DNA from 2 places in the Duganella paludis genome. Region 1 is predicted to be linked to the other one. Evidence: riboswitches for the same ligand, from Rfam matches in the RefSeq annotation. Region 1 holds a riboswitch; the other holds the start of a gene.
What was found. A riboswitch is a leader RNA that binds a small molecule or an ion and turns the genes downstream of it on or off. The one in region 1 is predicted to bind cobalamin.
Positions count from the first base shown of each region.

Region 2: linked by a shared signal. The riboswitch ahead of ACXZ1M_RS17245 (TonB-dependent receptor domain-containing protein) and the one ahead of ACXZ1M_RS05405 (MotA/TolQ/ExbB proton channel family protein) in region 1 are both predicted to bind cobalamin.

Region 1 is NZ_CM136922.1:1,189,441-1,196,435, forward strand. It holds gene ACXZ1M_RS05395 (cobaltochelatase subunit CobN) at 1-3,966, opposite strand, end outside; gene ACXZ1M_RS05400 (DUF2149 domain-containing protein) at 3,953-4,288, opposite strand; gene ACXZ1M_RS05405 (MotA/TolQ/ExbB proton channel family protein) at 4,290-4,856, opposite strand; cobalamin riboswitch at 4,995-5,210, opposite strand; gene cueR (Cu(I)-responsive transcriptional regulator) at 5,215-5,601, opposite strand; gene ACXZ1M_RS05415 (heavy metal translocating P-type ATPase) at 5,598-6,995, opposite strand, start outside.
Region 2 is NZ_CM136922.1:3,903,755-3,910,749, reverse strand. It holds tRNA gene ACXZ1M_RS17275 (tRNA-Ala) at 152-227, opposite strand; tRNA gene ACXZ1M_RS17270 (tRNA-Ile) at 241-317, opposite strand; rRNA gene ACXZ1M_RS17265 (16S ribosomal RNA) at 398-1,926, opposite strand; gene cobT (nicotinate-nucleotide--dimethylbenzimidazole phosphoribosyltransferase) at 2,273-3,298, shown strand; gene ACXZ1M_RS17255 (adenosylcobinamide-GDP ribazoletransferase) at 3,298-4,065, shown strand; gene ACXZ1M_RS17250 (histidine phosphatase family protein) at 4,074-4,589, shown strand; cobalamin riboswitch at 4,594-4,814, shown strand; gene ACXZ1M_RS17245 (TonB-dependent receptor domain-containing protein) at 4,885-6,744, shown strand; gene ACXZ1M_RS17240 (FecCD family ABC transporter permease) at 6,802-6,995, shown strand, end outside.

The DNA of each region.
Region 1 (6,995 bases):
CAGCGCAGCGGCCAGCGCCAGCAGGGCCAGCGAGCCGACGGTCTTCTGCACCGGCGTCAGATTGCTGAGTGTTTGCATTTCGAAGCCGCTGACCTTGTCGGCGCCTTCGGGTTTGGCCGCCGGCTTGGGCGACTGCTTTGGCGAAGGCGGTGCGGCGGCGGCAGCGTGCGCAGGCTGCGCCTCCGCCTTTGCTTGCAGCGCCTGTAGCTCGGCGGCTGCGTTCTGCATCGCCGCCTGTGGCGACGGCGCAGCACCGCCGGCACGCGCTGCGGTAGCCGCGCCGCGCACCACGGCCGCATTGGAGCCGACATTCGGCACGAAGTCCGCATTGAACTGCGGCGCCTCTTTCAAAGTCGCCTTGCTGCACGAATCGGCGCTGCACGACACGCCGGCATCCTTGATGGCCTGCGCGTTCATCTGTGCCAGCTTGCTGCGCACCGCCTCGCTCGGCTTCCAGTAACCGCGTTCGATGGCGCTCAGCATGCGGTCGGTCACGGCCTGGAACGCGCGCAGGTTGCCCGCAATAGCGAAGCGCTCGCGCACCTTCAGGCCGTGGCGGTCTTCTACGTAAGTGTCGTACATGCGCTGCCACTTGCCGTCGTCCACCACCTCCGGCACCGTGACCTGCCACGCCCACAGGTAATCCACCACGCGGCTGATGTAGCGCGCACCGGAATAGCCCTCCTTCAGCATGCCGTCCGCCCAGCGCGGATTCAGGTAGCGCGCCTGCATCTCCTGGCCCATGTACTGCTCCAGCGTCTTGTGCGTGGCGCGGCGCGGGTTGGCCAGATCGCTGACCATCACTTCCGGCGTCTTGCCGTCCACGCTGCGGATGGCCATCGCCGTGCCGCCCAGGTATTGGAAGAAGTCATCGTTGTCCAGCGTGGCGAACAGGTTGCTGGAACGGCTGTGCAGCGCGATCTGGCTGCCCGACAGCGCCGCCTTGAACAGCGCGCGACGCTGCTCGGGATTGGCCTTGTCGTCGCCCCAGTAGCCGGCGCCGAACGGATGGCTCATGCGGTTGATGAAGACATCCGCCACTTCCTTCTCGTTCTTCCAGGCGTTGGTGAGCGGGATCAGCTTTTCGATCTGCGTGCCATACGCGCCGCTCGGCACGCCGAAGATGCGCACCGACGCCATGCGCTGCGCCTCTTCCGGCGCGATGCCACGTGCACTCAGCGCGGCGGCGGTCTTGCGGCTGTTGGCAGCCATCACGTTGCCGCCTTCGTCGTCCTGCTTCTGCGCCAGCTGCGCCGCCTGGTCCATCAGCACCAGCAGATTGGGGAACAGGTCGCGGAACAGGCCGGAGGACACCAGCGTCACGTCCACGCGCGGACGGCCAAGCTGCTTGCGGCTCAGCGCTTCCACGCCGGTCACGCGGCCGCGTTCATCCCAGGTCGGACGCACGCCCATCAGCGCCATCGCCTGCGCTTCCATAACGCCTTCATGCCGCGACGTCTCCACGCCCCACAGGTTCATGCTGAGCTTTTGCGGATAGGCGCCGTGGCGCTTGCGGTAATCGTCCGCCAGTTGCTGCGCCAGTTTCGCGCCTGCTTCATACGTCGTCTTGCTCGGAATGCGCGACGGATCGAGGCCGAAGAAGTTACGGCCGGTCGGCAGCGCGTTCGGATTGCGCACCAGGTCCGCGCTGGCGCCGCTCGGGATGTAGCGTCCGGACAGCGCCTGCATCAGGCGGTCCAGCTCCAGCTGCGCGCTTTGCTTGATGTCCGCTTCCAGCTGCGCGATGCGCGCCGTCTTCTGATCAGGCGTGGAAACGCTATCGAGACTGACCACGGCGCGCGCCGTGGCGTTGCGCTGCTCCGCGTTCGGCGCCACGCCGAAGGTGTGCAGGCCGAACGGCGTCAGCTTGTTGCCGGTATCGTCCAGATACTCTTCCAGCGCTTCCATGTCGGCTTCCGATTTCAGCGCCGTCTTCTTCATGTCCTTCAACACGCCGCTTTTGGCGGCCAGGCGGTTCAGCGCCACCAGGTGGGTGCTGGCCAGCAGCGGACTTTTTTGCTCGGCCACGCGGTAGTCGTTCAGCAGCGCGAGCAGCTCGCGCAGGTCCGGATTCAGGCCGGCCGTATCGAACGGTGGCGTCATGTGGTCGATGATGGTCGCCATGCCGCGCCGCTTGGCTTGCAGGCCCTCGCCCACGTCGTCCATCACGTAGGGATAGATGTTGGGCATGGCGCCGATCAGCGCTTCGGTCGGATCGCTTTCGGACAGGCCGGCCTCTTTGCCGGTCAACCACTCCTGCGTGCCGTGGGTGCCGATGTGCATGACGGCGTTGGCCTGGAAGTCCTTCTGCAGCCACAGATAGAACGCGATGTATTCATGCGACGGTGGCATGCTCACTTCATTGTGCAGCTTCTCCAGGTTCTGCTCCCAAGCGCGGCCGGGCTGCGGCGCCATCAGCACATTGCCGAAGCGGCGCGCGGGGTAGACGAAGAACGCCTCGCCCTTCGCATTGCGCCACAGGACCGGCGCCTTTTCCGGCTGGCCCCACGACTGTTCGATCGACACGCGCAGCGGCTGCGGCAAGGCCGCGAACCATTGCTGGTAATCGGCCAGCGGCACCAGCAAGGCCTGGCCGCTTTCGGCTAGATGCTTCAGGCCCGCCAAGTAGTCGCCCTTGGATTTTCCAGGGTAGTTGCCCCACTTCTGGATCTCGCCTTGCAGCGCACCTTCCGAATCCGGCACCGCCTCGCCGACACGGTAGCCGTCACGCTTCAGCCGTTGAACGATCTGCCACAGGCTTTCCGGCAGCACGTTCAGATACGCCGCGCCGATGGTTTCGGAGCCGTGCGGATAATTAAAGTAAATCATGGCGATATGCTTGTCGCCGTTGCCCTGCTTGCGCAGCGCCAGCCAGGCCGCAACGCGCTCATTGAGGCGCTCGATGCGCTCCGCGATCGGCGTCTCTTCAACGTAGGCCAGGCCGGTCTGCGCATCGCTGATGCGTTCGCGGCTGGCGACCACGGTCGGCTGGATCAGGCCCGCCGCTTCGGCGCCGGCCAGCTGCCAGGTGCGCTCGATGATATCGAGGCCGGTCTTGGACTCCTGCCACTGCGCCAGCGTTTGCTGGCTCAGGGTGATGGCGTTAATCGCCGGCACGCCGATCTTGTCGAGAATGGCGCCGACGCTGGCGGTGCCGCCCACCTTCATGCCCAGCGCGACGATCAGCTCCACGCGGCTCTTGCCGTTTTCATCGAGCAGCAGCTTGAGCGGCGTTTCGTAGGGATAGCCGAACACCGGCAGCGTGTTATAGCCGCTGGCCTCCAGCCGCGCCACGATGGCCGCCAGCGGCAGCGTTTGTCCCGCCACCAGACTGGCACGGTAGAACGGCACGGCGATCCACGGCGCACCGGGTTTGTGATGCGCGTAGCCGCGCACGTACTCGTCGTAGGTATTGACGGTGCGGTTGGCCTGCACATCGTACAGGCCCGATTCCGGCATCGCATGCACCGGCGCCACGCTAACGCTGGAGCCGAAGCTGTTGCGCAGGATGTAGCGCAGCAGGTTGCCGATGTTTTCCACGCCGCCTTCGGCGTGATACGCCTGGATGGCCTTGTCGTCGCGCACACCCAGCTCGCGCAGGCTGTCGTCGATGGCGCCAACGGCGAACACCTGCTTGCGCGCCTTTTGCAGCGCTTGCAGTTCGACGGTCAGCCCCGCCATGGCCTGGCGGCCTTTGACGCTGACCACCGCCACGTCGGCGGCGGCCAGCGCGGCGCGGTCAGCCGGCGTCAGGCCGTTCACCGGGATAATGCGGATGGCGACGTTCAGCTGCTTCAGCTCATCCTGCAGTCCGCGCACCGCCAGCACGGTCGGTCGCGACTCCACGTCGCCCAGCATCAGGGCCAGGGTGCGCGGCGCCGGCGCGGTGCGCGCAACGCCGCCCAGGCCCAGCGCCAGCAATGTCAGCAAACACAGGGCCGCAGCCCATAACTTATTCCGGAACATAGATCACCTTTCCATCCGGCAGCTGATATGCAGTGCCCAAACGTTTGCCAGCGCCGGACAGCGGCTGGTCGCTTACCTTGCTCACCTTGATTTCCGCGCCCTTCTTGGTCAGCACTTCCACGCGGCCGTCGGCGGTCTTCTTGGCGATCGTGACTTCGGAGTTCGGGTCCAGCAGATCCATCATGTTCCAGGCCGAGAACAGCGCCAGCATCATCGCCACGATGAACACAATGCTGGCGTCGAACAGGTTGGCCACGCCGGACAGCGGGTCTTCCGCGTGCTCGCCGATGCGGCTGTAGCGGTGTTTGTTCAGATAGCGCATCTCAGCCCTCCGACGCCAGCAGCGACTCGGCGGCAAACGCGATCTCGGTCAGGTCGCTGCGCAGCCAGTGCTCGCGCACCAGCGTCAACACGTAAGCGGCAACGCTGCAGGCCAGGCCCACCACGGTGGCGGTGAACGCGGTGGTCATCGACTCGGCCATCTTCGGCAGGTTGCCCTGCGCCAGGCCGGCCAGCGAGATGCCCATCGGGATCAGGGTGCCCATCAGGCCCAGTGCCGGGCCGACGCGCACCACGAAGCGCACGCCATCCAGGCGCCGCACGCCGCTGGCGTCGGCGTGCTGCACCACGCGCTCCAGGCGCGCATCAAGTCCGGGCTCGCCCGGCAGCGTGGTCAAGGCGGCGGCCATCTGCTGTTTGGCGGTGGCGACCAGCACGCGCACGCCGCGCCGGCGTTCCAGCCATTCGGCGCCGAAGGTGCCGAAGCACACCAGCACGTGCAGCACCAGCGCGGCGATGCCGAGCAAGACCGGCAGGTAAAGCACATTGGAAATGGAATACAGCAGTGTCTCGATAGAGTGGATGGCTGCGTCGGCGGGCTGGTTTAACATGGACGGGTCCTGAAAAGGCAGCGCGCAGCGACGCACGGACGGCACAGCCGCGTCGCGCTGAATAGGTGCATAAAAATGATTTGACTACAGATGCAAACCGCTCACCTCCCCGTGAGCGGTTTGAACAGAAATGCCTGCGGCATTTCCACCTGTTTGGCCGGTATCCGGGCTGGCAAGCATTCCCGCCTGACCTTCCCATGCACGAGGCACAGTGGCATAGCGAAGCGGGTTGTCGTGTGAACGACGCTTGTTTACCGTTGCGGGGGCAGCACAGGTTGGCCGGTGAAGGCTCCCTGTTTCCCGTTTAACTGCGCATCCGGACGGACGCGCGGGCACCAAAACGTGGCAGGATTATACGTCAGTTGGCCAGGCTTTGGAGGATTGGACAGTCGGGCCGGTCATCGCCGTGGCAGCAGCCGGCCAGTGTTTGCAGGGTGTCGCGCATTTCGGTCAGTTCGGCGATGCGCTGGTTGAGCTGCTCCACGTGGCCGAGCGCGACGGTTTTGACGTCCGCGCTGGCGCGCCCCTTGTTCTGCCACAGCGACAGCAGGTCGCGGATCTGGTCCAGCGAAAAGCCCAGCTGGCGCGCGCGTTTGACGAAGCGCAGCGTGTGCAGGTCGTTCTCTCCGTAGATGCGGTAGCCGGCGTCGGTGCGCCTGCCCGCCGGGATCAGGGCGATGCTTTCGTAGTAGCGGATCATTTTCGCCGAGACGCCGGTCGCCGATGCTGCCTGTCCGATGTTCATGTGGTCTGCTCCGGTTTCCAGCGCCGCAGCAGCAGCGCGTTGCTGATCACGCTGACGGAGCTGAGCGCCATGGCGCCGCCGGCCACCATGGGGTTGAGCAGCCCGCACACCGCCAGCGGTATGCCGATCAGGTTGTAGATGAAGGCCCAGAACAGGTTCTGGCGAATCTTGTTGTAGCTGCGGCGCGAGATCGAGATGGCTGCCGCCACCAGGGCTGGATCGCCGCGCATCAGGGTGATGCCGGCGGCGTGCATGGCGACGTCGGTGCCGCTGGACATGGCGATGCCGACGTCCGCCGCTGCCAATGCCGGCGCGTCGTTGATGCCGTCACCGACCATGGCGATGGTGGCGCCGTCCCGCCTGAGGGCGGCGATGGCTTGGGCTTTGTCGGCCGGCAGCATGTTGGCGACAATGCGGCGCACGCCGAGCTGCTGACCGACCGCGTCGGCGCTGCCCTGGTTGTCGCCGGTGAGCAGGACGGTGTCGATGCCCATGGCGTGCAGCGCTTCGATGGCGGCGCGCGCTTGTGGCTTGATGCGGTCGCCGAAGGCCAGTAGGCCGATTAGCTGGCGGGTGTTGGCGTCGGCCAGCCAGGAGATGGTGTGGCCGGCGTGCTCCAACGCTTCGGCGCGCGATGCAAGGGCTTGCAAGGAGACGCCCTGCTCTTGCATCAGGCGCGTGCTGCCCAACACCAGCCGCGCGCCGTCGACGGTCGCCGCCACGCCGCGCCCGGGCAAGGCGGAGACATCGGATGCCCGCGGCGCGACGCCCGCGCCGACGGTGGCGGTGGTGGCGGCGACGGTGCCGGTGCCGGTGCCGGTGCCAGTGGCGGTGGTGGCGGTGGAGGCTGTGGCGGCGACGGTGCCGGTGCCGGTGGCGGCCGTGGCGGCAGCCGAGCGGGCTTCCGCTGCTTGCACTACAGCGCGCGCCAGTGCGTGTTCGCTGCCGCGCTGCACGGCGGCGGCCAGTTGTAGCAACCGCGTTTCGTCCACGCCCGGCGCCGCCGCCAGTTCGGCCAGTGATGGCTGGCCTTCGGTCAACGTGCCGGTCTTGTCGAAGGCGACGGTGGTGATGCGATGCGCCAGCTCCAGCGCCTCGGCGTCCTTGATCAGGATGCCATGGCGCGCGGCGACGCCGGTGCCGGCCATGATGGCGGCCGGCGTCGCCAGCCCGAGCGCGCACGGACAGGCGATCACCAGTACCGCCACCGCATTGATGATGGCTTGCTGCGCGTCGCCGCCGAACAACCACCAGCCGCCAAAGGTCAGCAGCGCCAGCACCAGCACCACCGGCACGAAGACTGCGCTCACGCGATCGACCAGGTGCTGTACCGGCGCCTTGGCGGCCTGCGCGTCTTCCACCAGGCGGATGATGCGCGCCAGCGTGCTCTCCGC
Region 2 (6,995 bases), 2.7 Mb from region 1:
CATTTACTACTTTGTGATGATGAGTTTTACTACCCAAGCATGTATCTGTCGATACACGCTTAATAAAACTTTACTTCTTCCAGATTGTTAAAGAACGATACTACTTTTACCTAAACCCGAGCACTAGGCTGGCTTACGTAAAAGCAGGTATTGGTGGAGGATGACGGGATCGAACCGACGACCCCCTGCTTGCAAAGCAGGTGCTCTCCCAGCTGAGCTAATCCCCCAATATGGTGCAACTGGTAGGGCTGGTTGGACTCGAACCAACGACCCCCGCGTTATCAACACGGTGCTCTAACCAGCTGAGCTACAGCCCCAATATTTGCTGTTCTCTATTCATTACAGTCGATAAGTGTGAGCGCTTGAAAGTGGTTCCGAAGAACCCTGCAAACTCTAGAAAGGAGGTGATCCAGCCGCACCTTCCGATACGGCTACCTTGTTACGACTTCACCCCAGTCACGAATCCTACCGTGGTAAGCGCCCTCCTTGCGGTTAAGCTACCTACTTCTGGTAAAACCCGCTCCCATGGTGTGACGGGCGGTGTGTACAAGACCCGGGAACGTATTCACCGCGACATGCTGATCCGCGATTACTAGCGATTCCAACTTCATGCAGTCGAGTTGCAGACTACAATCCGGACTACGATACACTTTCTGGGATTAGCTCCCCCTCGCGGGTTGGCGGCCCTCTGTATGTACCATTGTATGACGTGTGAAGCCCTACCCATAAGGGCCATGAGGACTTGACGTCATCCCCACCTTCCTCCGGTTTGTCACCGGCAGTCTCATTAGAGTGCTCTTTCGTAGCAACTAATGACAAGGGTTGCGCTCGTTGCGGGACTTAACCCAACATCTCACGACACGAGCTGACGACAGCCATGCAGCACCTGTGTAATGGTTCCCTTTCGGGCACTTCCAAATCTCTCCGGAATTCCATCCATGTCAAGGGTAGGTAAGGTTTTTCGCGTTGCATCGAATTAATCCACATCATCCACCGCTTGTGCGGGTCCCCGTCAATTCCTTTGAGTTTTAATCTTGCGACCGTACTCCCCAGGCGGTCTACTTCACGCGTTAGCTGCGTTACCAAGTCAATTAAGACCCGACAACTAGTAGACATCGTTTAGGGCGTGGACTACCAGGGTATCTAATCCTGTTTGCTCCCCACGCTTTCGTGCATGAGCGTCAGTTTTGACCCAGGGGGCTGCCTTCGCCATCGGTGTTCCTCCACATATCTACGCATTTCACTGCTACACGTGGAATTCTACCCCCCTCTGCCAAACTCTAGCCTTGCAGTCTCCATTGCCATTCCCAGGTTGAGCCCGGGGATTTCACAACAGACTTACAAAACCGCCTGCGCACGCTTTACGCCCAGTAATTCCGATTAACGCTTGCACCCTACGTATTACCGCGGCTGCTGGCACGTAGTTAGCCGGTGCTTATTCTTCAGGTACCGTCATGAGCCACGAGTATTATTCGTAACCTTTTCTTCCCTGACAAAAGAGCTTTACAACCCGAAGGCCTTCTTCACTCACGCGGCATTGCTGGATCAGGCTTGCGCCCATTGTCCAAAATTCCCCACTGCTGCCTCCCGTAGGAGTCTGGACCGTGTCTCAGTTCCAGTGTGGCTGGTCGTCCTCTCAGACCAGCTACTGATCGATGCCTTGGTAGGCTTTTACCCTACCAACTAGCTAATCAGATATCGGCCGCTCCAGGAGCACAAGGCCTTGCGGTCCCCTGCTTTCATCCTTGGATCGTATGCGGTATTAGCGTAACTTTCGCTACGTTATCCCCCACTCTTGGGTACGTTCCGATATATTACTCACCCGTTCGCCACTCGCCACCAGGTTGCCCCGTGCTGCCGTTCGACTTGCATGTGTAAGGCATGCCGCCAGCGTTCAATCTGAGCCAGGATCAAACTCTTTAGTTTAATCTCTGTTTTATGACCATTTCTGGCCATGGTTCGCTCACTCAAAATACTGACAGTATTTCTACTGAATATTTCTTTGTTGAGCATTTAATGCTTTTTGTTGCAGCATCAAACGCCCACATTTATCGACTGTAAATTTTTAAAGATCTGTACTGCATGCTGAGAAGCGTTTTGTTCTTCAGCGAAGAGGCAAGATTATGAGGCGTTTCGCACATCTCGTCAAGCTCTTCTTTTTCTCGCTAACTTCACACTTACATGTGTTGTCTTGCGAGGGACAGAATCATAACAAGGGCCGCCGCGTCTGGCAAGGGTAGAATATTAAATTCTTCGATTCACCACACTGCCCATGTCCATCTCCCCTACTCATAACGCTGCGCTGGCCGCCGAACTCGACCGCGCTATTAATAACAAGACCAAGCCGCTGGGCAGCCTGGGCGTGCTGGAGACGCTGGCCCGCCAGATCGGCCTGATCCAGAACACCCGCGACATCGCGCTGCGTCAACCTTCTATATTAGTGTTCGCCGCCGACCATGGCATCGTCGCCGAAGGCGTCTCCGCCTATCCGCAGGACGTGACCTGGCAGATGGTGGAAAACTTCCTCGCCGGCGGCGCCGCCATCAATGTGTTCGCGGCGCAGAACAACTGCGCGCTGCGCGTCATCGACGCCGGCGTCAATCACGACTTCGGCCCGCGCGACGGCCTGACCGACCGCAAGCTGGCCCACGGCACCCGCAACTTCTCACAGGAACCGGCCATGAGCCACGATCTGTGCCAGACCGCCCTGGCCGCCGGCATGGCGCTGGCCGCCGAGCTGGAAGGCAATGTCGTCGGCTTCGGCGAAATGGGCATCGGCAATACCACCGCCGCCGCCGCGCTGATGCACAAGCTCACCGGCATTCCGGTGGCGCAATGCGTAGGCGCCGGCACCGGCTTGTCGGCAGAAGGCGTGCTCCACAAGCAGCGCGTGATCGAGGCGGCCGTCGCCAAACACGCTGACGCCACCGAGCCGTTGGACGTGCTGGCCACCTTCGGCGGCCTGGAAATCGCCATGATGGCCGGCGCCATGCTGAAAGCCGCCGAACTGCGCAAAGTCTTGCTGATCGACGGCTTCATCGTCACCAGCGCCCTGCTGGTGGCGGCGCGCATGCAGCCCGCCATTCTCGACTACTGCGTGTTCGCCCACTGCTCCAATGAAAGCGGCCACCAGCAAATGCTGCCCGCACTGGGCGCGACGCCGCTGCTGAATCTCGGCCTGCGCCTGGGCGAAGGCACCGGCTGCGCGCTGGCGCTGCCGCTGCTGCATGCGGCCGTCAACTTCCTGAACCAGATGGCGACCTTCGAATCGGCGCAGGTCAGCGAAAAGTCGGAATGATGCATCAGCTCCGCCTGTTCTTCACCGCGCTGCAGTTCTTCACCCGCCTGCCGATACCCGGCTGGGTGGGCTTTGATCCGGCGTGGCTGAACCAGGCGTCGCGCTACTTCCCGCTGGTGGGCGTGGTGGTGGCGCTGATCACCGCCGCCGCCTACGCGCTGGCGGTGCAAGTGCTGCCGCCGCCGGTCGCCGCCATCATCTCCACCGCCATCGGCATCTACGCCACCGGCGCGTTTCATGAAGACGGCTTTGCCGACATGTGCGACGGCTTCGGCGGCGGCATGACGCCGGAGCGCGTGCTGGAGATCATGAAGGATTCACGCATCGGTGCTTACGGTGCGATCGGCACCATCTGCATGCTGGCGCTGAAGCTGACCGCGCTGGCGATGCTGCCGCCGCTGGCCGCCATCGGCGCGCTGCTGGTGGCGCATCCACTATCGCGCCTGATGGCTACTTCGCTGATCTGGCGCCTCGACTACGCGCGCGCCGAAGGCAAGGCCAAGCCGCTGGCGCACAAGATGAGCGGCACCGAGTTCCTGCTCGCCGCCATTTGCGCCGCCCTGCCCGTGCCGCTGGTGCTTGCGCTGAATTGGCTGCCGCCCGCCGCGCTGCTTGCCGGCGTGCCGGCCGCCGTCATCGCCACCTTCTGGCTGGCGCGCAAATGCGTGCGCCGCATCGGCGGCTATACCGGCGATTGCCTGGGCGCCGTGCAGCAGGTGGCCGAAGTCATGTTCTACCTGTGCGCGCTGGCCAGCCTGACGTACTGAGGCCGATGATGAAGCTGATACTGGTCCGCCATCCGCAGCCCCTGGTCGCGCCGGGCATCTGCTACGGCAGCACCGACCTGGCGGTGGCGCCCGACCAGCTGGAACAGACCTTGGCCGCGCTGCGCCTGCCCGCCGGCCTACCCGTCTATTCCAGCCCATTGCGCCGCTGCGCCGAACTGGCGGCACGCATTTCGCCCTCGCCCCGCTACGACGCGCGCCTGGCCGAGATGCACTTCGGCGACTGGGAGATGCAGCCGTGGGACGCCATCTCCCGCGCCGCCATTGATGCCTGGGCCGCCGACATGGTCCACTACCGTCCCGGCAACGGCGAGAACGTGCTGCAGATGGCCGAACGCATCAGCGCCTTCTACCAGCAGTTGGACGGCGACGCCATCATCATCTGCCACGCCGGCGCCATGCGTCTGCTGGCCGCCCGCCACGCCGGACTGACGCCCGCCGACATGGCTCTGCAGGCCGCGCAAACCGCCCATCAAATCCCCTACGGCTCCACCTTGACCCTTTAAACCCGTATAATGTGCGGGTTTTGGTGCTCGCGCGCCTGTCCAGGCGCGTAGTTAAACGGGAAACACGAAGCCGCTCGCCGGCCAACGTGTGCTGCCCCCGCAACGGTAAGCAAGTGTCGCAGCGAAGCGCGACAAATCGCCTCTGACAACCACTGTGCCTGGGCATGGGAAGGTTAGGCGGTTCCACTTGTAAGCCCGGATACCGGCCAAATCAGGTGGAAGCGGGTACGCCCCGCTTCTGTTCACAATTGGCCTACGGGGACGTCGGCCGGTTGCTACTAACAGAAAAACTATCATGACCCTCCGTATCTCCCGTCCTGCGGCAATGACGTCGCTGGCGCTCGCCATGGCATCCTGCTATGCGTATGCCGAATCCGCACCTGCTGCTGCGCCAGCCGACACCGTGGTCGTCACCGCCACCCGCACACCGCAGCCGCTGGCCAACGTCATCAGCGACACCGTCACCATCGCCGCCGAACAGATTTCGGAATCCGGCGCCGTCTCCATCGTCGACCTGCTGCAGCGCCAGCGCGGCATCGAGATCGCCCGCAACGGCGGCGCCGGCACCTCGTCCAGCGTCTACCTGCGCGGCTCCAACAGCAACCAGACCCTGGTGCTGGTCGACGGCGCCCGTATCGGCTCCTCGACCACCGGCGCGGCCAGCTGGAGCGCCATTCCGCTGACCGCCATCGACCATATCGAAATCGTCTACGGCCCACTGAGCTCCCTGTACGGCGCCGACGCCATCGGCGGCGTGATCCAGATCTTCACCAAAAAAGGTAAAGGCGCACCGTCGGTCAGCGCCTTCGTCGGCTACGGCAGCGACAAAACGCGCGAAGCCGATGCCACCGTGTCCGGCGCCACCGGCGGTGAGCACAGCTTCAGCTACGCCGTCAGCGCCGGCAAGGAAAAATCGGACGGCTTCTCGGCCACCCGCCCAGGCAGCGCTTCGTACAACGCCGACCGCGACGGCTACGACAAGGACAACGCCTCCGGCCAATTCAGCCTGCAACTGGCGCCAGGCTACGAAGCCGGCGCCCTGTTCTTGTATAGCAAACTCGATTCGCAGTACGACGGCGGCGCATCGGCGTTCGATGTCCGCAGCACCAACAAGCTGCAGACCGCAGCCGTCTACGGCAAGGCCAGGTTCGTGCAAGGCGTCGACACCCTGCTGCAGTACTCGCAGAGCAAGGACAACAGCCAAAACTGGAGCAGCGCCTCCAGCTACTCGCGCATCGACTCCAAACAGACCGACATCACCCTGCAGAACGACGTGCGCATCGGCGAAGATGTGCTACAGGTGCTGTACGACCACCGCGAAGAAGAAGTGGACACCAACGGCTTCAAGCTGGATGACCCTACCCGCACCACCAATTCCTGGGCTGCTTCGTATAATGCCCGCCGTGGCGCCAGCCTGTTGAACGCCGCCGTGCGTCGCGACAAATCGGTCTACGGCGGTAAGACCACCGGCTCGGTAGGCCTGGGCTATGACTTCACCTCGCAGCTGCGCGCTACCGCCAGCTACGGCACCAGCTTCCGCGCGCCGACCTACAACGAGTTGTACTACCCAGGCTACGGCAACGCGGCCAACAAACCGGAAGTGGGCAAGAACGCGGAGATCGGCGTGCGCTGGGATGACGGTGTCAATGCCCTCAGCGCCAGCTACTATCACAACAAGCTGACCGACCTGCTGGTCAACACCACGCCATGCCCATACCCCGGCTACTCCTTCGGCTGCGCGTACAACGTCAGCAAGGCGCTGCTGGAAGGCGTGACCATCGCCGGCGCCACCAAACTGGCCGGCGTTAACCTGACCGCCAGCATCGACCTGCAAGACCCGCAGGACGAAACTGCCAACAAGCGTCTCGCGCGCCGCTCCAAAAAGCACGGCAACGTGACGGCGGACTACAGCATCCGCTCGTTCAAGCTGGGTGCGGAACTGACCTTCTCCGGCGACCGCTTCGACGATGCGGCCAACAAGAACCGCCTGGGCGGCTATGGCCTGGTGAACCTGTACGCGACCTACGCCATCAGCTCCGACTGGTCGGCGCTGGTCCGCTGGAACAACATCGCCGACAAGCAGTACGACCTGGCCCGCAACTATGCGACGCCTGGCTCGAACGTGTTTGCCGGCATCCGTTACGGCTACAAATAATGGTGTAACCTGCCGGGGACTAGCTTCCGTCCCCGGCAGTTTTTTTGAAAGCAGTGCATGCATTCTTTCTCCCGCAATCTGCGACAACGCGCCGCCATCACCCTGGCCGGCCTGCTGCTGTTCGCGTTTGCCAGCCTGGTTTTCTCGGGCATGACCGGTTCGGTCGCCATTCCTCTTTCCGATATTCCTCCGGCGCTCAACGAGCTGCTGCACGGCCAGGCCTCGACGCTGGCCGCCACCCTGCTTGACTT